DNA from 4 places in the Streptomyces sp. NPDC097619 genome. Region 4 is predicted to be linked to each of the others. Evidence: riboswitches for the same ligand, from Rfam matches in the RefSeq annotation. Region 4 holds a riboswitch; each other region holds the start of a gene.

Evidence for each region. Region 4 has a riboswitch for cyclic di-AMP ahead of ABTZ17_RS01835 (LysM peptidoglycan-binding domain-containing M23 family metallopeptidase). Riboswitches for the same ligand answer to the same signal wherever they lie in the genome.
Region 1: another riboswitch for cyclic di-AMP. It lies ahead of ABTZ17_RS02330 (LysM peptidoglycan-binding domain-containing M23 family metallopeptidase); the one in region 4 lies ahead of ABTZ17_RS01835 (LysM peptidoglycan-binding domain-containing M23 family metallopeptidase).
Region 2: another riboswitch for cyclic di-AMP. It lies ahead of ABTZ17_RS15670 (M23 family metallopeptidase); the one in region 4 lies ahead of ABTZ17_RS01835 (LysM peptidoglycan-binding domain-containing M23 family metallopeptidase).
Region 3: another riboswitch for cyclic di-AMP. It lies ahead of ABTZ17_RS17165 (transglycosylase SLT domain-containing protein); the one in region 4 lies ahead of ABTZ17_RS01835 (LysM peptidoglycan-binding domain-containing M23 family metallopeptidase).

Annotation. Positions count from the first base shown of each region.
Region 1 is NZ_JBEOSD010000004.1:120-5,566, forward strand. Features, by position in the region: gene ABTZ17_RS02340 (MBL fold metallo-hydrolase) at 1-1,150, opposite strand, end outside; gene ABTZ17_RS02335 (SGNH/GDSL hydrolase family protein) at 1,390-2,157, opposite strand; gene ABTZ17_RS02330 (LysM peptidoglycan-binding domain-containing M23 family metallopeptidase) at 2,422-3,417, opposite strand; cyclic di-AMP (ydaO/yuaA leader) riboswitch at 3,422-3,581, opposite strand; gene ABTZ17_RS02325 (tyrosine-protein phosphatase) at 3,892-4,698, shown strand; gene ABTZ17_RS02320 (aspartate aminotransferase family protein) at 4,769-5,447, opposite strand, start outside.
Region 2 is NZ_JBEOSD010000047.1:21,641-27,087, forward strand. Features, by position in the region: gene ABTZ17_RS15665 (M16 family metallopeptidase) at 1-870, shown strand, start outside; cyclic di-AMP (ydaO/yuaA leader) riboswitch at 1,088-1,246, shown strand; gene ABTZ17_RS15670 (M23 family metallopeptidase) at 1,260-2,057, shown strand; gene ABTZ17_RS15675 (GntR family transcriptional regulator) at 2,318-2,995, shown strand; gene ABTZ17_RS15680 (HPr family phosphocarrier protein) at 3,297-3,578, opposite strand; gene ABTZ17_RS15685 (bifunctional acetate--CoA ligase family protein/GNAT family N-acetyltransferase) at 3,750-5,447, shown strand, end outside.
Region 3 is NZ_JBEOSD010000055.1:11,905-17,351, forward strand. Features, by position in the region: gene ABTZ17_RS17150 (FAD-binding oxidoreductase) at 1-21, opposite strand, end outside; gene ABTZ17_RS17155 (VOC family protein) at 140-511, shown strand; gene ABTZ17_RS17160 (crotonase/enoyl-CoA hydratase family protein) at 606-1,460, opposite strand; cyclic di-AMP (ydaO/yuaA leader) riboswitch at 1,855-2,005, shown strand; gene ABTZ17_RS17165 (transglycosylase SLT domain-containing protein) at 2,009-2,794, shown strand; gene ABTZ17_RS17170 (cupin domain-containing protein) at 2,904-3,479, opposite strand; gene ABTZ17_RS17175 (cytochrome P450) at 3,476-4,663, opposite strand; gene ABTZ17_RS17180 (type III polyketide synthase) at 4,758-5,447, opposite strand, start outside.
Region 4 is NZ_JBEOSD010000004.1:118,538-123,984, forward strand. Features, by position in the region: gene ABTZ17_RS01845 (aspartate aminotransferase family protein) at 1-1,258, shown strand, start outside; gene ABTZ17_RS01840 (tyrosine-protein phosphatase) at 1,329-2,135, opposite strand; cyclic di-AMP (ydaO/yuaA leader) riboswitch at 2,446-2,605, shown strand; gene ABTZ17_RS01835 (LysM peptidoglycan-binding domain-containing M23 family metallopeptidase) at 2,610-3,605, shown strand; gene ABTZ17_RS01830 (SGNH/GDSL hydrolase family protein) at 3,870-4,637, shown strand; gene ABTZ17_RS01825 (MBL fold metallo-hydrolase) at 4,877-5,447, shown strand, end outside.

The DNA of each region.
Region 1 (5,447 bases), 120 kb from region 4:
CGGGGGCCGGGGCGGGGCGGGGGGACTCGCGCCAGGTGCGGTCGAGCGGGTGGGAGAAGGGGCGCCACCAGGGGTCCGTCGGGAGGGGTCCGGCCGGTTCGAAGGGGGCTCCGGGGAGTGGCAGGGCCACGGGCTGGTCGGCGTCACCGGCCGCGTCCAGGGACCATTCGGCCGGTTCCGCCCAGGGGTGGGGGGCGAGGTTGAAGGTGCCCCAGTGGATCGGGAGGAAGATCCCGTGGGGGGTGCCGCCCTGGAGGTCGAGGTGGGCGCGCATGCCCTCGGCGGGGGTCATGTGGATGTCGGGCCAGTACTCGCTGTAGGCGCCGATCTGGATCATGGTGGCGTCGAAGGGGCCGTGCTCGGCGCCGACGTCCTTGAAGCCGGGGAAGTAGCCGGTGTCGCCGCTGTGGTAGATCCGGTGCCGCTCCCCGGCCACGGCCCAGGAGGCCCACAGAGTGTGCTGCTGGTTGCGCAGGCCGCGGCCGCAGAAGTGACGGGCGGGGGTGGCGGTGAGGGAGAGCCCGCCGACGCGGGCGGTCTCGTTCCAGTCCAGCTCGTGGAGCCGGTCCGGGGAGACGCCCCAGTGCTCCAGGTGGGCGCCGACGCCGAGCGGCACGGCGAAGACGGTGTCGCCGTCCGCGAGCGCCTTGATCGTGGGCATGTCCAGGTGGTCGTAGTGGTCGTGGGAGATCACGATCACGTCCACCGGCCCGAGGGAGGCCAGGGGGACCGGGGCGGGGTGCAGCCGCTTGGGTCCGGCGAAGGGGAAGGGGGAGCAGCGCTGCCCCCAGACAGGGTCGAAGAGGACCCGGTGGCCGTCGATCTCGGCGAGGACGCTGGAGTGGCCCATCCAGGTGAGGCGCAGTCCGCTCGCGGGCGGGACGGACAGGTCCTTCAGGGTGGTCGGGTGGACCGGGATCGCGGCGGCCGGGGCGCGACGGACCCGCTCGTCCTTGCGGAAGTAGATCTTCGCGAACTCCGCCATGGAGCCGGAGGGGCGCCGCTGGGCGGCGACCGGGTTCTGGAAGATCCCGTCGGCGAACTGGGGCGAGCGGCGGATCCGCTCCATCCGTGCGCCGGCGGGGTCCGCGCCGAAGGCGGGGGTGCGCAGCGAGCGGAGTCCGGAGCGGAGGGATCGGGAGCCGGGCAAAGCGCCTCCTGGGGCGGTGGAGCGGGTCGGTACGGCGGGGCGGGCGCGCGGAGAGGTCCGCCCGCTGCCCCTCCCTGTCCAACGCTCCCCCGACCCGAAGGATTCCGGCGGCAGGACCCGCCGTGTTCCCGGGCGCGGGTGCGGGCGGCCGGTGGCGGAGGGGACCGGGGTCCCTCCGGGGCCGACGGCCCGCACCCGCGCCCGGGTGTACCGGGGTGGCGGCGGCCGTGTTCGGGTCGTTACAGCGGCAGCAGGTCGGGGCGCTTGGGTTCGACGTGGTCGCCGGAGGACTCGCCGCGGAGGCGGCGGCCGATCCAGGGGACCAGGTGTTCCCGGGCCCAGTGGATGTTGTCGCGGGTGACCTCGGCGGAGCCGCGGGGCTGCTGCGGCGGCCAGGGCTGGTCCGGGTCGGCGGGCACCTCCAGGCCGAGGACCTGGGCGGCGCGCAGGGCGACGCGGGTGTGGCCCTCCGGGGAGAGGTGGAGCCGGTCGCCGTCCCAGGCGCGGCGGTCCTGGACGGTGCGCAGGGACCACAGGTCGAGGACGGGGCAGCCGTAGCGGTCGGCGATGGCCCGGACGTGCGCGGAGTAGGTGGCGACCTTGCCGCGGAGGTGCCGCAGGACGGGGACCCCGCGGGTGTCGAACCCGGTGGTGATCATGACGGTGGGGACGGCGCCGGTGAGGTCGGCGACGGCCTCCTCGAAGCGGGCGGCCACGTCGTCGGGGTCGGTGCCGGGGCGGATGATGTCGTTCCCGCCGGCGCAGAAGGTCACCAGGTCGGGGGCGAGCTCCTTGGCCCGGGGCACCTGCTCGGCCACGATCTGGTCGAGGAGCCGGCCGCGCACCGCGAGGTTGGCGTACCGGAAGTCGTGCTCCTCGCGCCGGTCGGCGAGGAGCACGGCGAGCCGGTCGGCCCAGCCCACGAAGGAGTCGCCGGGGCCCGGGTCGCCCACGCCTTCGGTGAAGCTGTCACCGAGGGCGACGTACGAGCCGAAGGGTTCGGCCAGGGTCGCGAGGGCGCTGCCGTGAGCGCCGTGAATGAGGGGTATCGATTCGCCTGCCACGACAGCACATCATTCACGGCGGGATGTGACCTACGCGACCGTAGGCAGGGGTTGACGTGGCGTGATCTGTACCACCGGGTCAGTTCAGGCCATGACCGTTTCGCCGGGAATAACACGGTATGGAGGCATCCGGACAGGGAGGAAAACGGCCCGGGGGCCGGAATCCCCCTCGGATTCCGGCCCCCGGGCCCCTGACGGCGATGACCGTCAGATGCTCACCCCGTGACCGCGCAGGTAGGCCAGCGGGTCCACGTCCTGCCCGTAGGAGGGGCCGGTGCGGATCTCGAAGTGCAGGTGCGGTCCGCTGGAGTTGCCGGTGGAGCCGGACAGGCCCAGGGCGGTGCCGGCGGAGACGCTCTGCCCGGAGGACACGCTCAGGGAGCTGAGGTGCGCGTACTGGGAGTAGCGGCCGTCGGCGTGCCGGACGATGACCTCGTTGCCGTAGGCCCCGGCCCAGCCGGCCGAGACCACGGTGCCCGCGCCGACCGCCTTCACGGTGGTGCCGGAGCCGACCGCGAAGTCCACACCGGTGTGGTAGCCGCTGGACCACATGCTGCCGCCCTGGCGGTACTGGGTGGTGACCTGGGCGTCGACGGGGGCGGTGAAGCCGGAGCCCTGCTGCTCGCCGGAGGTGTTCTCCTCGGGGGCGGACTCCTGCTCCGGGGCGGACTCGCGCGGTGCGGTGGCGGTCCGCTCCGCGGAACGGGCGGCGCGCTCGCCGCCGGTGCCGTCCTCGGAGGAGACGCCGCGCTCGGCGCTCTTCCGCTCGGGGGCCGGGGCGGCGGCGCGCGGGGCGGCGGCCTCGCCGGCGCCTGCCGCGGACCTCCCGCCGAGGGTGAGCTTCAGGCCCGGGTGGATGAGGGCCGGGTCGGAGCCGACGGCGGCGCGGTTGTCCGCGTACAGCTGCTCCCAGCCGCCCTTGACGCCCTCGCTCGCGGCGATGGCGGAGAGGCAGTCGCCGGAGACGACGGTGTAGACCTGCGGGGCCTTCTTCGCGGCGGCCGGAGCGGCCTGGGAGGCGGCCTGCCCGGGGAGCCGGTCCACGGCCTTCGGGGCCACGGCGGTGGCCTGGGCCGGGGCGGCGTGGGCGGTCGCGGCACCGAGGAGCGGCAGCGCGAGCGCGGCGCCGCCGGTGCCGGCCGCGACGAAACCGCGGCCGATCGGGCTGGACTTGGGGCGGCGGTGCTTGCCCTTTCCGGGCATGGCGGATTCCTCTCCGGCGCCTGCGAGGTGAGCTGTCGGGTTCGGACTGGAGCTGTCCGGCCGTGCGCGGACGCACGGCTTCACCCCAAGCCCGCCGGACGGATCCGGCGGGCGCGTTACCTGGTTCCCCCGCTCCTGCCGCACGTGTTGGACGGATGCGGTTTCCGGGCGGCGGCAGGATTCGGCGTTCCACCCGGCTCGGCCGTGACCGTAATCGAGTGCGGCCGGACGGAACAAGCCAGGAATTCCCCAAGGGAATGCGGACGGAAAATGATCAATGGAATTCCCGTCACACTCCGTCTATTGCGACCGTGTAACAGGCGCCTCCACAAGGGAATTCGAAGAACGCCCGCCGACACTCACGGTCACCGTATGATCTGGCTCACCAGCCCCGGGCGCATCTACCCCGGCACAGCGGCAACTTGACGCCAAGTAGCGCAATTCGGACATCCCACCGGACCGCGAGGAGCCCACGTGACCCAGCCCCTACCGCAGACCCCCGCCGCGGAGCCCACCCTCACCGGGATCCGCAACTTCCGCGACGTGGGCGGCCTTCCGGCCGCGGACGGCCGACGCGTCCGCCACGGACATCTCTACCGAAGCGGACATCTGGCGCATGCCACCGAAACGGACACCGACTATCTGAACTCGCTCGGACTCCACACCGTCTTCGACTTCCGCAACGCCGCCGACCACGCCATCGAGGGCCCCGACGTCACCCTGCCCGGCGTACGGAACGTCAACATCCCCCTCTCCGACCCCGCCGACGGCGGGGAGTTCTGGCGCCTCATCCGCGAAGGGGAACTCGACCGGCTCCGCGAGCTGCTCGGAGAGGGGCGAGGGGCGGACCGTATGTCCGCTTCGTACCGGAAGATGGTCCGGGAGCGGACGGCCGAACACAGCCGCGTGCTGCACGCCCTCGCGACCGGCACCGTCCCCGTCCTCATGCACTGCGCCGCCGGGAAGGACCGCGCCGGGCTCTCGATCGCCGTCACCCTGCTCGCGCTCGGCGTGGACCGGCGGGCCGTCACGGCCGACTACCTGGAGTCCAACGCCCCGCACCGCCGCTACCGGACCGTCCCCGGCAGCGCCCCCGAATCGCGCTCCCCCGAGGTCACCGCCCTCCTCAGCCCCCTCTTCGAGGCCCGCGCCTCCTACCTGGAGGCCGCCTTCGCCCTCATCGACGAGACCTGGGGCGGCACCGAGGGATACCTCCACGAGGGCCTCGGTCTCACCCCGGACACCCTGGACGGGCTGCGCGACCGCCTGCTGGAACCCTGATCGACGAAGGCGGGCGGGCCGGGACGGGCGGATCCGCCCGGCACCCGCCCGCCCCGCCGGACCCCACCCGTCAGCGCTGCGCCACCGCCTGCTTGACCAGCGTCCGACCGAACTCCCAGATCAGCCCACCACCCCCGTGCGCCTCGTCCATCACCGCCCGGAAGGCCCCCACGAACCGGTCCACGTCCGCCTCGTCCAGCACCAGCGGCGGGATCAACTTGATGACTTCGAGGTGGTCCCCCGAGACCTGCGTCAGGATCCGGTGCCGCTGGAGCAGCGGGGCCACCACCATCTGGGCGAACAACCCCTTGCGGGCCGCCTGGAGCATCGTCCACCGGCTGCGCAGCCCCAGGGACACCGGCCGGCCGAACTCGATCCCGATCATCAGCCCGCGCCCCCGCACCGCGTGCAGCAGCTCGTACTCGTCCACCAGCGCGGCCAGTCGCCCGCGGAGCAGGTCACCCAGGCGCCGGGCACGCGCCACCGTGCCCTCCCGCTCCATCACCGACAGCACCGCGAGTCCCGCCGCCATCGCCTGCGCGTTGGATCCGAAGCTGGCCGAGTGCACCAGCACCCGGTCCATCGAGGAGTACACCTTCTTGAAGATCCAGTCCTTGCCGAGGGTCGCCCCCACCGGCACGTAGCCACCGGAGAGCGCCTTCGCCACGCACACCAGGTCCGGCTCCACCCCCTCCTCGTGCTGGTAGGCGTAGAAGTCCCCGGTCCGCCCCAGCCCGGTCTGCACCTCG
Region 2 (5,447 bases), on a different contig from region 4:
GCCGCGCTGCGGATGTCCCGGCCGCGGCTGGGCACCGAGGAGACGGTCGCCCGGATCGACGCGGCCGCGGTCCGCGCCTTCTACGAGGCCCACGTCCGCCCGGCGACGGCCACCGCGGTCGTGGTCGGCGACCTCTCCGGCACCGACCTCGACGAGGTCCTCGCCGACACCCTGGGCGCCTGGACGGGCGGCACCGCCGAGCCGCGCCCCGTGCCGCCGGTCACGGCCGACGACACCGGCCGGGTGGTCATCGTGGACCGCCCCGGCGCGGTCCAGACCCAGCTCCTCATCGGGCGGGTCGGTTCGGACCGGCACGACCGCGTGTGGCCCGCGCAGGTCCTCGGCACCTACTGCCTCGGCGGCACCCTGACCTCCCGTCTGGACAAGGTGCTGCGCGAGGAGAAGGGCTACACCTACGGGGTGCGGGCCTTCGGCCAGGTGATGCGCTCCACCGCGGCGGGCACCGGCGCCTCCATGCTGGCCATCAGCGGCTCGGTGGACACCCCCAACACCGGCCCGGCCCTGGCGGACCTGTGGCAGGTGCTGCGGACCCTCGCCGAGGGCGGGTTGACCGACGCCGAGCGGGACGTCGCCGTGCAGAACCTGGTCGGCGTGGCCCCGCTGAAGTTCGAGACGGCGGCGGCGGTCGCGGGCACCCTGGCCGACCAGGTCGAGCAGGAACTGCCCGACGACTACCAGGCGCAGCTGTACGCCCGCCTGGCCGCCACCGGCACGGTGGAGGCCACCTCGGCCGTGGTGAGCGCCTTCCCGGTGGACCGGCTGGTCACGGTGCTCGTCGGCGACGCCGCGCAGATCGCGGAGCCGGTGCGGGCGCTGGGCATCGGAGAGGTCACGGTCGTCGCCAACTGACGGGGCGGCAGCCGGGCGCGAGCCCGGGAAACGGGGAGGGCCCCGGCGGAATGTCCGCCGGGGCCCTCCCCGTCTTCAATGTCCGTTTATGTGAGGACTCTGACCTTCTGTGAAGTGGTGTACGCCACAAAAGCGCGCACCTGTTTGGTGATCGGATGATGATCCGCCTAGCGTCATCCCAGTTGTCCGTCAGCGTGTCAGCCGCACCCGCGGCACCGGGCAACGATCGCCGAGTCCCCGTCAGGCGCGAGCCTGGGGAGCCGGGGACCCACATCAGTCCCTGGGGTGAATCGGACCGCCTCGTGAGGGGCGATCCGTAGGAGACCTTCCTGCTCCGAACCCGTCAGCTAACCCGGTAGGCGAGAAGGAAGGAAAGGATCAGCCTTTTCATGGCCTTTGGCAGTCGCCCCACCGGCAAGCACCGTGGTTCCAGCCGCCTGAGCCGCAAGACCGCCGGTATAGCCGGGGTCACCGCCCTCGCCGCCACCGGTGTGGTCGGCTCCCTGGCCGGTCCCGCCTTCGCCGCCGACGCGGCCGACTCCTCGAAGTTCGAGGACACCGGCCTGAACGCGGTCGTCGTCGCCGAGGACACCGCGAGCCAGATCGAGACCCAGGCCACCGCCCAGGCCCAGGCCGCCGAGATCGCCGCCGCCAAGGCCCAGGCCGAGGCCGAGGCCAAGCAGCGCGCCGCCGAGGCCCGCGCCAAGGCCGAGGCCAAGGCGAAGGCCGAGCGGGAGGCCAAGGAGCGCGCCGAGCGCGAGGCCGAGCGCAAGCGCCTGCTGCAGTTCGTCTCCCCGCTGGAGGGCTCCTACGTGAGCACCCAGTACAAGGCGGGCGGCGGCATGTGGTCCTCCGGCAGCCACACCGGCATCGACATGCACGCCGACGAGGGCACCTCCGTGCGCGCCGTCGGCATGGGCACCGTGGTCGAGGCCGGCTGGGGCGGCGCCTACGGCAACAACGTGGTCATCAAGCACCACGACGGCAGCTTCACCCAGTACGGCCACATGCTCTCGCTGAACGTCGTGGTCGGCCAGCAGGTCACCCCGGGCCAGCAGATCGGCCTGTCGGGCTCGACGGGCAACTCCAGCGGCCCGCACCTGCACTTCGAGGCCCGCACCGGCGCCGACTACGGCTCCGACATCAACCCCGTCTCGTACCTGCGCGCCCACGGCGTCTCCATCTGACCCGTCCCCGCGCACGAAGACCTCCCGAAGGCCCCGGCTCACCGAGCCGGGGCCTTCGGCGTACCCGGGGGAGCCCCGCCCGCGCACGGGCCGGTGCGCGCCCGCTCCGCGCCCGGAACGCGCGCCCGGCGGCTCCCCGCCCACCGAATCGACCCGGCGGCCTTGACCGGCCCTTTTCCGGTGCCCTTCGAAAAATCCGCAATATTGCAATAGAGTCGCGGGAACGGTGCCGCAATGGGGGATTCATCGGAGGTCCGGCTTTGCGTATTCCAGCGCACGCGGTCTGCACGGCCATTCGCGAGGACATCGTCTCGGGTGTCTTCGCGCCGGGCAGCCGGCTGACCGAGGAACTGCTCGCCCGCCGCTACGGGGTCTCCCGGGTCCCCGTCCGCGAGGCCCTGCGCACGCTGGAGTCGGAGGGCTTCGTCACCACGCGGCGGCACGCGGGTGCCTGCGTGGCCGAGCCCACCGAGCGCGAGGCCGCCGACCTCCTGGAGGTCCGCGCCCTCCTGGAGCCCCTGGGGGCCGCCCGGGCCGCCCAGCGGCGCACCGACGCCCACCTGAAGGTGCTGCGGGGGCTGGTGCGCCTGGGGCAGGAGCGGGCCCGGCAGGGCCGCGGGGAGGATCTGCGGTCCCTCGGGGCCTGGTTCCACGAGACCCTGGCCCAGGCGGCCGGCAGCCCCGGCCTGACGGCCATGCTGACCCAGGTCCGCCACAAGATCGCCTGGATGTACGAGGTGCGGGCCCCCTCCCGGCCCGTGGAGTCCTGGGCCGAACACGGCGCGATCGTGGACGCGGTGGCCCGCGGCGACGCCGTCCGGGCCCGCACCGTGGCCTCCCTGCACATGGACCGGGTCGCCGCCGCGCACCGGCTCCGCCGCCCGGACGCGGTGAGGAATCCGCAACCTCCCGTCAACATTCCGAGCGGCGGGCATTAACACGACGGGGATAGAAATGAGGGCGCCGGTGGCATGCGGGAATCGCCGGGCAGAAGGTCGGTGATCGACCGCGCCCGCTATTCTTTCGCGGCGCTTTCTTTTCCGTGCTCCGGGCCTTTTTCGTGCTCCGGGCCTTTTCGGTCGGTCGGGCCGCGCCCGTTCGTCCGGTCCCGGGAATTCCGTCGGGAATTCCCGTGGGCCGGGGTCGCGCCCCGTTCCGGGCCCGGACGTGAAACGGCGAGGCCGCGGCTCCCACGGGGGAGCCGCGGCCTCGCCGCGAACCAGGGGCCGATCCTTCGGATCAGACGGTCTCGGGGAGCTCTTCCAGGCCCTCCGCGACCAGCTTCGCCAGGCGGTCCAGCGCGACCTCCGCGCCCTCGGCCTCGGAGGCGAGCACGATCTCCTCGCCACCCTGGGCGCCCAGGCCCAGGACCGCGAGCATCGAACCGGCGTTGACCGGGTCGCCGCTGGCCTTCGCGATGGTCACCGGGATCCCGGCGGCCGTCGTCGCACGGACGAAGATCGAGGCGGGACGAGCGTGCAGGCCCTCGGCCCAGCCGACGTTGACGCGGCGCTCTGCCATGGTGATGCCCTTCAGGTGTCTCACGGTTGTCTAGACCAGTCTCTCACGGCTCGCAGAATGGTCGCACCGACCTTCGGCCCCAAAGGACCGGTCGTTCGGCCTTCACAGCTTGCACCGTTCCGTCACTGTTTGTCCGACGCGCCGCGCGCGGCCTGCCCGTAGGCTTGGGCCATGCCGACGGCCCCCGATCCCACGTACCCGGCCCACTGGGAAGCCGACGTGGTGCTGCGCGACGGCGGCACCGCCCGGATCAGGCCCATCACCCCCGAGGACGCGGGGCGGCTGGTCAGCTTCTACGAGCAGGTCTCGGACGAGTCGAAGTACTACCGCTTCTTCGCCCCGTACCCGCGCCTGTCGGACCGGGACGTCCACCGGTTCACCCATCACGACTACGTGGACCGGGTGGGCCTCGCCGCCACCGTGGGCGGGGAGTTCATCGCCACCGTCCGCTACGACCGGATCGGCCCCGACGGCCGCCCCGCCTCCGCCCCCGCCGACGAGGCCGAGGTCGCCTTCCTCGTCCAGGACGCCCACCAGGGCCGCGGGGTGGCCTCCGCCCTGCTGGAGCACATCGGCTCGGTGGCCCGGGAGCGCGGAGTCCGCCGCTTCGCCGCCGAGGTACTGCCGGCCAACAGCAAGATGATCAAAGTGTTCACGGACGCCGGGTACCAGCAGAAGCGCAGCTTCGAGGACGGCTCGGTCCACCTCGACCTCGACCTCGAACCGACCGCCGAGAGCCTGGCCGTCCAGCGGGCCCGGGAGCAGCGCGCCGAGGCCCGCTCGGTGCAGCGCCTCCTCGCCCCCCGCTCGGTGGCCGTGGTCGGGGTCAGTCGCTCCGGCGGCGGGGTGGGCGCCGCCGCCCTCCGCAACCTCCTCGGCTCCGGCTTCCCGGGCCCCGTGTACGCCGTCAACCACGCCCTCGCCGAGGACGGCGCCACCCTGGACGGGGTCCCCGCCCACCGCACCCTCGCCGGGATCGGCACCCCGGTGGACCTGGCCGTGGTGGCCGTCCCCGCCGACCGGGTCCCCGACGTGGTCCGCGACTGCGGGGAACACGGGGTCCAGGGCCTCGTCGTGCTGTCCGCCGGCTACGGCGAGACCGGCCCGCAGGGCCTGGCCCGGCAGCGGGAACTCGTCCGCCAGGCCCGCTCCTACGGCATGCGGATCGTCGGTCCCAACGCCTTCGGCGTCATCAACACCGCCACCTCCCTCAACGCCTCCCTCGCCCCCGGCTCCCCGGAAGCCGGCCGGATCGGCCTGTTCACCCAGTCCGGGGCCATCGGCATCGCCCTGCTCGCCGGCCTGGTCCGGCGCGGCGCCGGACTGTCCTCCTTCATCTCGGCGGGCAACCGCGCCGACGTGTCCGGCAACGACTTCCTCCAGTACTGGTACGACGACCCGGCCACCGACGTCGCCCTGCTCTACCTGGAGACCCTCGGCAACCCGCGCAAGTTCACCCGGCTCGCCCGCCGCACCGCCGCCGTGAAGCCGGTGGTCGTGGCCAAGGGCGGCCGGCACAGCGGGGTCAGCCCCGCCGGGCACGCCGTCCCCGAGACCCGCCTCCCCGACGCCACCGTCTCCGCCCTGCTCCGCCAGGCCGGGGTGATCCGCGTGGACACCGTCACCGAACTCGTCGACGCCGGGCTCCTGCTCGCCGGACAGCCGCTGCCCACCGGCCCGCACGTGGCCGTCCTCGGCAACTCCGAGTCCCTGGGCCTGCTCACCTACGACGCCTGCCTCACCGAAGGACTCCGCCCCAGCCCGCCCCTGGACCTCACCACCGCCGCCGGTCCCGCCGACTTCCACGCCGCCCTCACGGCGGCCCTCGCCGACCCCGCCCACGACGCCGTGATCGTCACCGCCATCCCC
Region 3 (5,447 bases), on a different contig from region 4:
GCCGCGGCGGGGGAGGTGCATCCCGCCACCCCACCGCCCGGGTGCGACGGGGCGGGGGAGCGGGGCCGGGGGCGGAGGTTCCGCTCACGCGGACGGCCCAACGCGACCCGGCCGCGGGGCCGTCTGATTGACTCGCCCCATGGTGAGCATCGGATCCTTCGTCATGGGCGTCTCCGACCTGCCGCGCGCGGTGGCCTTCTGGGGGGCGGCCCTCGACTACGTGCCGCGGGACGAGGTGGAGGACGGCTGGGCGGTGCTGGTGCCCGCCCGCGGGCAGGGGCCCCAGCTCGCCCTCGGGGTGAGCGAGACCCCGGTCCGGGAGCACCCGCGGTCGCACCTGGACCTGTACGCGGCCGACGCCGCGGAGCAGGCCGCCGAGATCGAGCGCCTGATCGCCCTGGGGGCGGTGCGGGTGGACTGGGACCTGTACCCGGAGGACCCGGACTTCGTGGTCCTCGCCGACCCCGAGGGCAACCGCTTCTGCGTGATCGACACGGCGCACGGCGGCTGACGGGCGGCCTCCCCCGCGGTGAGCCCCGCCCCGCGCCTCAGCACCCCCGCCTCCCTCGGGCGCCGTTCCGCGGCCGGCCGTTCGCCGGCGGGCCTCAGTCCCCGAAGGTGCCGTGCCGGCCCGCGCCCTCGGCGAAGCGGCGGGCCCCCGCGCCGGTCTCGCCCGCCTCCAGCGGCACCAGGCCGTGCGCGTACTCCCGGCGCAGGGCCTCTGCCTCGGGGAGCCCGTGCTGCCCCCGGGCGGAGAGCCGGTCCTGGCGCAGGCAGGTCTGCGGGAAGGCGGCGATCTCTCGCGCCAGGGCCTCGGCGGCCTCCCGGGCCCGGCCCGGCGGGACGAGCCGGTTGACCAGGCCGATGGCGTGGGCCTCGGTCGCCGGCACGGGGCGGCCGGTCAGGATCAGGTCCATGGCGCGGCTCTCGCCGATCAGCCGGGGCAGCCGGACCGTGCCGCCGTCGATGAGCGGGACGCCCCAGCGACGGCAGTACACCCCGAACACGGAATCCTCCTCGGCCACTCGCAGGTCGCACCAGAGGGCCAGTTCCAGGCCCCCCGCGACGGCGTGCCCCGAGATCGCGGCGATCACGGGCTTGCCGAGCTCCATCCGGGTCGGCCCCATCGGACCGTCGCCGTCCGCCGTGACCCGGTTGCCGCGGGAGGTGCCCACCGCCTTGAGGTCGGCACCGGAGCAGAAGGTGCCGCCCGCGCCCCAGAGCACCGCGACCGCCGCGTCCTCGTCGGCCTCGAAGGCGCGGAAGGCCGCGGCCAGCAGCTCCGCGGTGGGCCCGTCCACGGCGTTGCGGCGGTCCGGCCGGTCGAGGACCACCGTGAACACCGGCCCCTCCTGTTCCACCCGGACGGCGGGTCGCCCGCCGTCCGTCCCGGGGCCGCCCGCTCCGTCCGCGCCCGGCTCCCGCCCCGCCGCCGTCCCGGCCCGTTCGCGCTCCGTCATCCCGCACCCCTCCGTCGATCCGCCGGTCCGTCGATCCGCCGGTCCGTGCGCGCGGCCGGACCCGGCGGCGCGCTCTCCGGGGCCAGCATCCCCGAAGCGCGCGCCGCGGGGGCACGATGGGTCGAATGGGCGTTTTGGCAGTTCATGTAAGGAATCGTTCCGGCTCGTGATGTCGGTCACGGGACATCCCCGCCCCGGTCGATCGCCGCGCCCCGATTCCGTTCCCGCGCGCCGCAGTTGGCCGACAGAAATGGCAAGCGGAATTGATCGAATTCATTCTCGAAGATCATTGTCGGAGAATTCGAGAATTCAAGTCTTGTTCCGTTCCCGAGCTTTCCCTTAGCGTCACCGTCACTCACTCCGGACGGAACGCCGAGTCCTGCCGCCGCCCGGAGTCCGACCACCACCCGACCACGGCAGGAGCGGGGGACCCAGGTACGCCGCCGTCCCGCATCCGGGGCGGCTCGGGGTGAAGCCGCGTCCGCGCGGCCGGGCAGCTCCTGCCCGAACCCGACAGCTCACCTCGTAGGCGCAGGAGAGGAACACCCATGCCCGCACGTGGCAAGCACCGTCGTGTCCAGCGCACCCTCCTCGCCCGGCGCGTGGCCGCCGTCGGCACCGGGGGCGCCGCCCTGGCCCTCCCGCTGTTCGGAGCGGCCCCCGCGGGCGCGGTGGTACCGCAGGCCGTCCCCGCCGCCGTCACGGCCCTGCCCGCCGCCGCGCCCGCCGCCGTGCAGGCCGTGAAGGGGGTCACCACCCATTCCGTGGCCGCCGGGGAATCCCTTTCCGGAATCGCCGGAAAGCATGATCTGGAAGGCGGCTGGAAGCGCCTCTACAAGGACAACCGGAACGTGATCGGCAATGACCCGGCGGCGATCCGCCCCGGTCTCAAGCTGACGATCGGAAGCACCAACCCGGCGAAGTCCGCGGCCGTGGCCGTCCAGGACCGGGCCGAAGCGGGCGCCCGCGCCGACCGCTCCGCCGTCCGCACCGCCCCCGCCGCCGCGTCCTACCCCGACACCCTCGACGGCTGGATCCGCGAATCCCTGTCGGTCATGGCCCGCCACGGCATCCCCGGCACCTACGAGGGCATCCACCGCAACGTCATGCGCGAGTCCTCCGGCAACCCCCTCGCCATCAACGGTTGGGACTCCAACGCCGTCGCGGGCACCCCCTCTAAGGGCCTGCTCCAGGTCATCGACCCGACCTTCCGGGCCTACCACGTGCCGGGCACGTCCACGGACTCCTTCGACCCGGTCGCCAACATCACGGCCGCCTGCAACTACGCGGCGGACCGCTACGGCTCCATCGACAACGTCTTCGGCGCCTACTGACCGGCGGCCCCACCCGCCGGCGGCGCATCCCACCCCCCACGCGCGCCCGTGGCCGGTCCTCGGGGGACCGGCCACAGGAACCGCGCATCGGCTTCCGCCACGGGCGGGGTCAGGGACCCGGCACCCCGCCCGTCCGCAGCTCCCGGTCCGACGGGCCGTGCCGCAGCGGCGTCAACTGCTCGATGTCGTAGCGGTCGCGGAGCGCCACCACGGCCGCCTCGTCCACCGGTCCGTCCGCGCCCAGGATCGCGAACAGCTCCTCGAAGTACCGCTCGTGGTCCGGCGGCGGCGAGGACTGGAAGAACATCCGCGCCGGTTCGCCCGACCGGTTCGCGAAGGCGTGCGGACAACCCGGCGGCACCACGATCACCGTGCCCGGACCGGCCCGCACCGGCCCCCGCCCCGTGGGCGACCGCCAGCCGTGCCAGTCGTCCCGGGTCCGGATCCGCGGCTCGAAGGCCAGCACCTCCAGCTCGCCCTCCAGCACGTAGAACAGCTCCTCGCTGTGCGCGTGCACGTGCGCGCCCACGTCGAACCCGGGCGGCACCACCACCTCGAAACTGGAGGCCACCCGCGAATGCTCGCCGGTGACCTTGAACGTCACCTCCTGCGCCGGGGTCGTCAGGGTCCGACCGTGCCCGGCGGGCACCAGCAGGCCGTCGGGGGAGCGCGCGAACACCGTCACCAGGTCACCGGCAATCCCTCGGGCCCCCGGATCAACGCCCCCGGCCGCCACCGCAGTTCCGCCTCCGGAACGGCGAGGGCCAGCCCGGGGAACCGGTCCAGCAGGGCGTCCACCATCAGCTCCGACTCCAGCCGGGCCAGCATCCCGCCCAGGCAGTAGTGCGGCCCGTACCCGAAGGACACGTGCGGATTGGGGTTCCGGTCCAGCCGGATCTCCTCCGGATCGGGGAAGACCTCCGGATCCCGGTTCGCCGCCAGGTAGGAGACGTACACCGCCTCGCCCGCCAGGATCGTGTGCCCGGCCACCGTCACGTCCTCCATCGCGATCCGCGACAGACCCACCGCCGAGCGGTGCGGGATGTACCGCAGCAACTCGTCCAGCGCGGACGGCCGCAGCCCCGGATCCGCCCGCAGCGCGTCCGCCAGCTCCGGCCGGCTCAACAGCAGGTACAGCATGTTCCCGGTGTTGTTGGTGACGGCCTCCCCGCCGATCTGGATCAGCAGGGCCAGACCCACCGCCTCCGAGGCGGTCACCTCCCCGGCCGCGATCGCCGTGCTCAGCAGACCGAGGACGTCCTCGCCGCCCTCGGCGCCGCGCTCCCGCAACTGCTCCGCGAAGTAGGCGCACATCTCGTCCTTCGCGGCCTCGCTGCGCCCCGCGCCCGCGCTGGAGGACAGGATCAGCGTGGTCCACTCGTGCAACCGGGGCCGGTCCGCGGCGGGCACGCCCATCAGCTCGCACACCACCGCCAGCGGGAACGGCGCCAGCAACCGCTCCGTCAGGTCCGCGGGAGGACCGTCCCGCAGGATGCCGTCCACCAGCTCGTCCAGCATCTCCCGGGCCCGGGACCGCAGTTGCTCCACCCCCTTGGTCGTGAAGGCGGGCGCCACCGCCCGCCGCAGCCGCGTGTGGTCGGGCGGGTCCTCGAAGCCCACCGCCCCGTCCACCGGGATGAAGTGCGGGGCCAACCGGGTGACGTTGTGGTCCACCACGGCCCTCCGACTGAACCGCCGGTCGTTCGTGACCGTCCGCACGTCCTCGTACGCCGACACCATCCACGCCCAGCCGTCACCGTTCGGCAGCTTGATGCGGGTCACCGGACCCTCCCGCATCAGACCGGCCAGCACCGGGTCGAACTCCGTCCCGAACAGGTCCAGCGCCGGCCAGGAACGCACCGGCGGCATCGGGCGCTCCCCGGCCGCCGTGGCGTGCCCGACCGGACAACCGCCCGTGCCGGCACCGGCACCGGCACCGGCACCGGTGCCGGGGTCCGCGGTCTCAGTCGACATGCAGGGACTCCCGTTCCCTCATCATGGCCGCCAGCTCCCGTTCCTCCGGGTCGGTCCAGCGTCCCAGGGTGATCTCCGCCGTGATGCCCGGCCCGAAGCCGGCCAGCAGGCCGCGCGCCGTGTCCGGAGCGCCGCCCTCCTCGAACATGCGCCGCAGCGCGTCCAGCACCACCGCACTCGCGATGTTCCCGTACTCGGTGAGCGTGGCCCGGCTGAACCGGAACGCCTCCGGCGGGACGCCGAGGAACCGGCTCAGGTCGTCCAGGATCCGCGGACCACCCGCGTGGACGATGTAGAAGTCCAGGTCGGCCGCGTTCCACCCGTGGTGTCCGGCCAGTTCCTGCAGGGCCGGAGCCAGTGGCTCCATCGTGCCCGGCACCCGCCGGTCCAGCCGGAAGTGGAATCCCGTCGAGCGGACGTCGTACGCGATCCAGTCCTCGGTGTCCGGCACCAGGTAGGAGCCGTTGCGCTGGAGCTCCACCCCCGTGCCCCCGCGACCGCGGACCACCGCCGCCGCCACCCCGTCCCCGAACAGGCCGTTCGAGAGCAGGTTGCCCACGTCCAGGTCCGTCGGCTGGTAGCACAGCGAGCAGAACTCGCAGGCGACGATGAGGGCGTTGGCCCCCGGGTAGGCGATGCAGAAGTCGTGCGCCCGGTTGATGGCCGCGCCACCCGCCGC
Region 4 (5,447 bases):
CGTACGGGCCGAGGGCGCGCACTTCTGGGACGAGGACGGCAACGACTACCTCGACATGCTCGCCGGGTTCGGGGTGATGGGGCTGGGCCGGCACCACCCGGTGGTGCGGCGGGCCCTGCACGACGTGCTGGACGCGCAGCTGGCCGACCTGACCCGCTTCGACTGCCCGCCGCTGCCCGGACTGCTCGCCGAGCGGCTGTTGGAACACAGCCCGCACCTGGACCGGGTGTTCTTCGGGAACAGCGGCACCGAGGCGGTGGAGACCGCCCTGAAGTTCGCCCGCCGCGCCACCGGCCGGGGCCGGGTCCTGTACTGCGCGCACGCCTTCCACGGGCTGACCACCGGCTCCCTCTCGGTCAACGGGGAGGGGGGCTTCCGGGACGGTTTCGGGCCGCTGCTGCCGGACACGGCGATCCCCTTGGGGGACCTCGCGGCCCTGGAGCGGGAGCTGCGCCGCGGGGACGTGGCCGCCCTGATCGTGGAGCCGGTGCAGGGCAAGGGGGTGCACGAGGCGCCGCCCGGCTATCTGCGGGCCGCCCAGGAGCTGCTGCACGCCCACGGGGCGCTGCTGATCGCGGACGAGGTGCAGACCGGGCTGGGGCGGACCGGGGACTTCTACGCCTACCAGCACGAGGAGGGGGTGGAGCCGGACCTGGTGTGCGTGGCGAAGGCGCTCTCCGGTGGCTACGTGCCGGTGGGGGCGACCCTCGGCAAGGACTGGATCTTCAAGAAGGTGTACTCCTCGATGGACCGGGTGCTGGTGCACTCGGCCAGCTTCGGATCCAACGCGCAGGCGATGGCGGCGGGACTCGCGGTGCTGTCGGTGATGGAGCGGGAGGGCACGGTGGCGCGTGCCCGGCGCCTGGGTGACCTGCTCCGCGGGCGACTGGCCGCGCTGGTGGACGAGTACGAGCTGCTGCACGCGGTGCGGGGGCGCGGGCTGATGATCGGGATCGAGTTCGGCCGGCCGGTGTCCCTGGGGCTGCGCAGCCGGTGGACGATGCTCCAGGCGGCCCGCAAGGGGTTGTTCGCCCAGATGGTGGTGGCCCCGCTGCTCCAGCGGCACCGGATCCTGACGCAGGTCTCGGGGGACCACCTCGAAGTCATCAAGTTGATCCCGCCGCTGGTGCTGGACGAGGCGGACGTGGACCGGTTCGTGGGGGCCTTCCGGGCGGTGATGGACGAGGCGCACGGGGGTGGTGGGCTGATCTGGGAGTTCGGTCGGACGCTGGTCAAGCAGGCGGTGGCGCAGCGCTGACGGGTGGGGTCCGGCGGGGCGGGCGGGTGCCGGGCGGATCCGCCCGTCCCGGCCCGCCCGCCTTCGTCGATCAGGGTTCCAGCAGGCGGTCGCGCAGCCCGTCCAGGGTGTCCGGGGTGAGACCGAGGCCCTCGTGGAGGTATCCCTCGGTGCCGCCCCAGGTCTCGTCGATGAGGGCGAAGGCGGCCTCCAGGTAGGAGGCGCGGGCCTCGAAGAGGGGGCTGAGGAGGGCGGTGACCTCGGGGGAGCGCGATTCGGGGGCGCTGCCGGGGACGGTCCGGTAGCGGCGGTGCGGGGCGTTGGACTCCAGGTAGTCGGCCGTGACGGCCCGCCGGTCCACGCCGAGCGCGAGCAGGGTGACGGCGATCGAGAGCCCGGCGCGGTCCTTCCCGGCGGCGCAGTGCATGAGGACGGGGACGGTGCCGGTCGCGAGGGCGTGCAGCACGCGGCTGTGTTCGGCCGTCCGCTCCCGGACCATCTTCCGGTACGAAGCGGACATACGGTCCGCCCCTCGCCCCTCTCCGAGCAGCTCGCGGAGCCGGTCGAGTTCCCCTTCGCGGATGAGGCGCCAGAACTCCCCGCCGTCGGCGGGGTCGGAGAGGGGGATGTTGACGTTCCGTACGCCGGGCAGGGTGACGTCGGGGCCCTCGATGGCGTGGTCGGCGGCGTTGCGGAAGTCGAAGACGGTGTGGAGTCCGAGCGAGTTCAGATAGTCGGTGTCCGTTTCGGTGGCATGCGCCAGATGTCCGCTTCGGTAGAGATGTCCGTGGCGGACGCGTCGGCCGTCCGCGGCCGGAAGGCCGCCCACGTCGCGGAAGTTGCGGATCCCGGTGAGGGTGGGCTCCGCGGCGGGGGTCTGCGGTAGGGGCTGGGTCACGTGGGCTCCTCGCGGTCCGGTGGGATGTCCGAATTGCGCTACTTGGCGTCAAGTTGCCGCTGTGCCGGGGTAGATGCGCCCGGGGCTGGTGAGCCAGATCATACGGTGACCGTGAGTGTCGGCGGGCGTTCTTCGAATTCCCTTGTGGAGGCGCCTGTTACACGGTCGCAATAGACGGAGTGTGACGGGAATTCCATTGATCATTTTCCGTCCGCATTCCCTTGGGGAATTCCTGGCTTGTTCCGTCCGGCCGCACTCGATTACGGTCACGGCCGAGCCGGGTGGAACGCCGAATCCTGCCGCCGCCCGGAAACCGCATCCGTCCAACACGTGCGGCAGGAGCGGGGGAACCAGGTAACGCGCCCGCCGGATCCGTCCGGCGGGCTTGGGGTGAAGCCGTGCGTCCGCGCACGGCCGGACAGCTCCAGTCCGAACCCGACAGCTCACCTCGCAGGCGCCGGAGAGGAATCCGCCATGCCCGGAAAGGGCAAGCACCGCCGCCCCAAGTCCAGCCCGATCGGCCGCGGTTTCGTCGCGGCCGGCACCGGCGGCGCCGCGCTCGCGCTGCCGCTCCTCGGTGCCGCGACCGCCCACGCCGCCCCGGCCCAGGCCACCGCCGTGGCCCCGAAGGCCGTGGACCGGCTCCCCGGGCAGGCCGCCTCCCAGGCCGCTCCGGCCGCCGCGAAGAAGGCCCCGCAGGTCTACACCGTCGTCTCCGGCGACTGCCTCTCCGCCATCGCCGCGAGCGAGGGCGTCAAGGGCGGCTGGGAGCAGCTGTACGCGGACAACCGCGCCGCCGTCGGCTCCGACCCGGCCCTCATCCACCCGGGCCTGAAGCTCACCCTCGGCGGGAGGTCCGCGGCAGGCGCCGGCGAGGCCGCCGCCCCGCGCGCCGCCGCCCCGGCCCCCGAGCGGAAGAGCGCCGAGCGCGGCGTCTCCTCCGAGGACGGCACCGGCGGCGAGCGCGCCGCCCGTTCCGCGGAGCGGACCGCCACCGCACCGCGCGAGTCCGCCCCGGAGCAGGAGTCCGCCCCCGAGGAGAACACCTCCGGCGAGCAGCAGGGCTCCGGCTTCACCGCCCCCGTCGACGCCCAGGTCACCACCCAGTACCGCCAGGGCGGCAGCATGTGGTCCAGCGGCTACCACACCGGTGTGGACTTCGCGGTCGGCTCCGGCACCACCGTGAAGGCGGTCGGCGCGGGCACCGTGGTCTCGGCCGGCTGGGCCGGGGCCTACGGCAACGAGGTCATCGTCCGGCACGCCGACGGCCGCTACTCCCAGTACGCGCACCTCAGCTCCCTGAGCGTGTCCTCCGGGCAGAGCGTCTCCGCCGGCACCGCCCTGGGCCTGTCCGGCTCCACCGGCAACTCCAGCGGACCGCACCTGCACTTCGAGATCCGCACCGGCCCCTCCTACGGGCAGGACGTGGACCCGCTGGCCTACCTGCGCGGTCACGGGGTGAGCATCTGACGGTCATCGCCGTCAGGGGCCCGGGGGCCGGAATCCGAGGGGGATTCCGGCCCCCGGGCCGTTTTCCTCCCTGTCCGGATGCCTCCATACCGTGTTATTCCCGGCGAAACGGTCATGGCCTGAACTGACCCGGTGGTACAGATCACGCCACGTCAACCCCTGCCTACGGTCGCGTAGGTCACATCCCGCCGTGAATGATGTGCTGTCGTGGCAGGCGAATCGATACCCCTCATTCACGGCGCTCACGGCAGCGCCCTCGCGACCCTGGCCGAACCCTTCGGCTCGTACGTCGCCCTCGGTGACAGCTTCACCGAAGGCGTGGGCGACCCGGGCCCCGGCGACTCCTTCGTGGGCTGGGCCGACCGGCTCGCCGTGCTCCTCGCCGACCGGCGCGAGGAGCACGACTTCCGGTACGCCAACCTCGCGGTGCGCGGCCGGCTCCTCGACCAGATCGTGGCCGAGCAGGTGCCCCGGGCCAAGGAGCTCGCCCCCGACCTGGTGACCTTCTGCGCCGGCGGGAACGACATCATCCGCCCCGGCACCGACCCCGACGACGTGGCCGCCCGCTTCGAGGAGGCCGTCGCCGACCTCACCGGCGCCGTCCCCACCGTCATGATCACCACCGGGTTCGACACCCGCGGGGTCCCCGTCCTGCGGCACCTCCGCGGCAAGGTCGCCACCTACTCCGCGCACGTCCGGGCCATCGCCGACCGCTACGGCTGCCCCGTCCTCGACCTGTGGTCCCTGCGCACCGTCCAGGACCGCCGCGCCTGGGACGGCGACCGGCTCCACCTCTCCCCGGAGGGCCACACCCGCGTCGCCCTGCGCGCCGCCCAGGTCCTCGGCCTGGAGGTGCCCGCCGACCCGGACCAGCCCTGGCCGCCGCAGCAGCCCCGCGGCTCCGCCGAGGTCACCCGCGACAACATCCACTGGGCCCGGGAACACCTGGTCCCCTGGATCGGCCGCCGCCTCCGCGGCGAGTCCTCCGGCGACCACGTCGAACCCAAGCGCCCCGACCTGCTGCCGCTGTAACGACCCGAACACGGCCGCCGCCACCCCGGTACACCCGGGCGCGGGTGCGGGCCGTCGGCCCCGGAGGGACCCCGGTCCCCTCCGCCACCGGCCGCCCGCACCCGCGCCCGGGAACACGGCGGGTCCTGCCGCCGGAATCCTTCGGGTCGGGGGAGCGTTGGACAGGGAGGGGCAGCGGGCGGACCTCTCCGCGCGCCCGCCCCGCCGTACCGACCCGCTCCACCGCCCCAGGAGGCGCTTTGCCCGGCTCCCGATCCCTCCGCTCCGGACTCCGCTCGCTGCGCACCCCCGCCTTCGGCGCGGACCCCGCCGGCGCACGGATGGAGCGGATCCGCCGCTCGCCCCAGTTCGCCGACGGGATCTTCCAGAACCCGGTCGCCGCCCAGCGGCGCCCCTCCGGCTCCATGGCGGAGTTCGCGAAGATCTACTTCCGCAAGGACGAGCGGGTCCGTCGCGCCCCGGCCGCCGCGATCCCGGTCCACCCGACCACCCTGAAGGACCTGTCCGTCCCGCCCGCGAGCGGACTGCGCCTCACCTGGATGGGCCACTCCAGCGTCCTCGCCGAGATCGACGGCCACCGGGTCCTCTTCGACCCTGTCTGGGGGCAGCGCTGCTCCCCCTTCCCCTTCGCCGGACCCAAGCGGCTGCACCCCGCCCCGGTCCCCCTGGCCTCCCTCGGGCCGGTGGACGTGATCGTGATCTCCCACGACCACTACGACCACCTGGACATGCCCACGATCAAGGCGCTCGCGGACGGCGACACCGTCTTCGCCGTGCCGCTCGGCGTCGGCGCCCACCTGGAGCACTGGG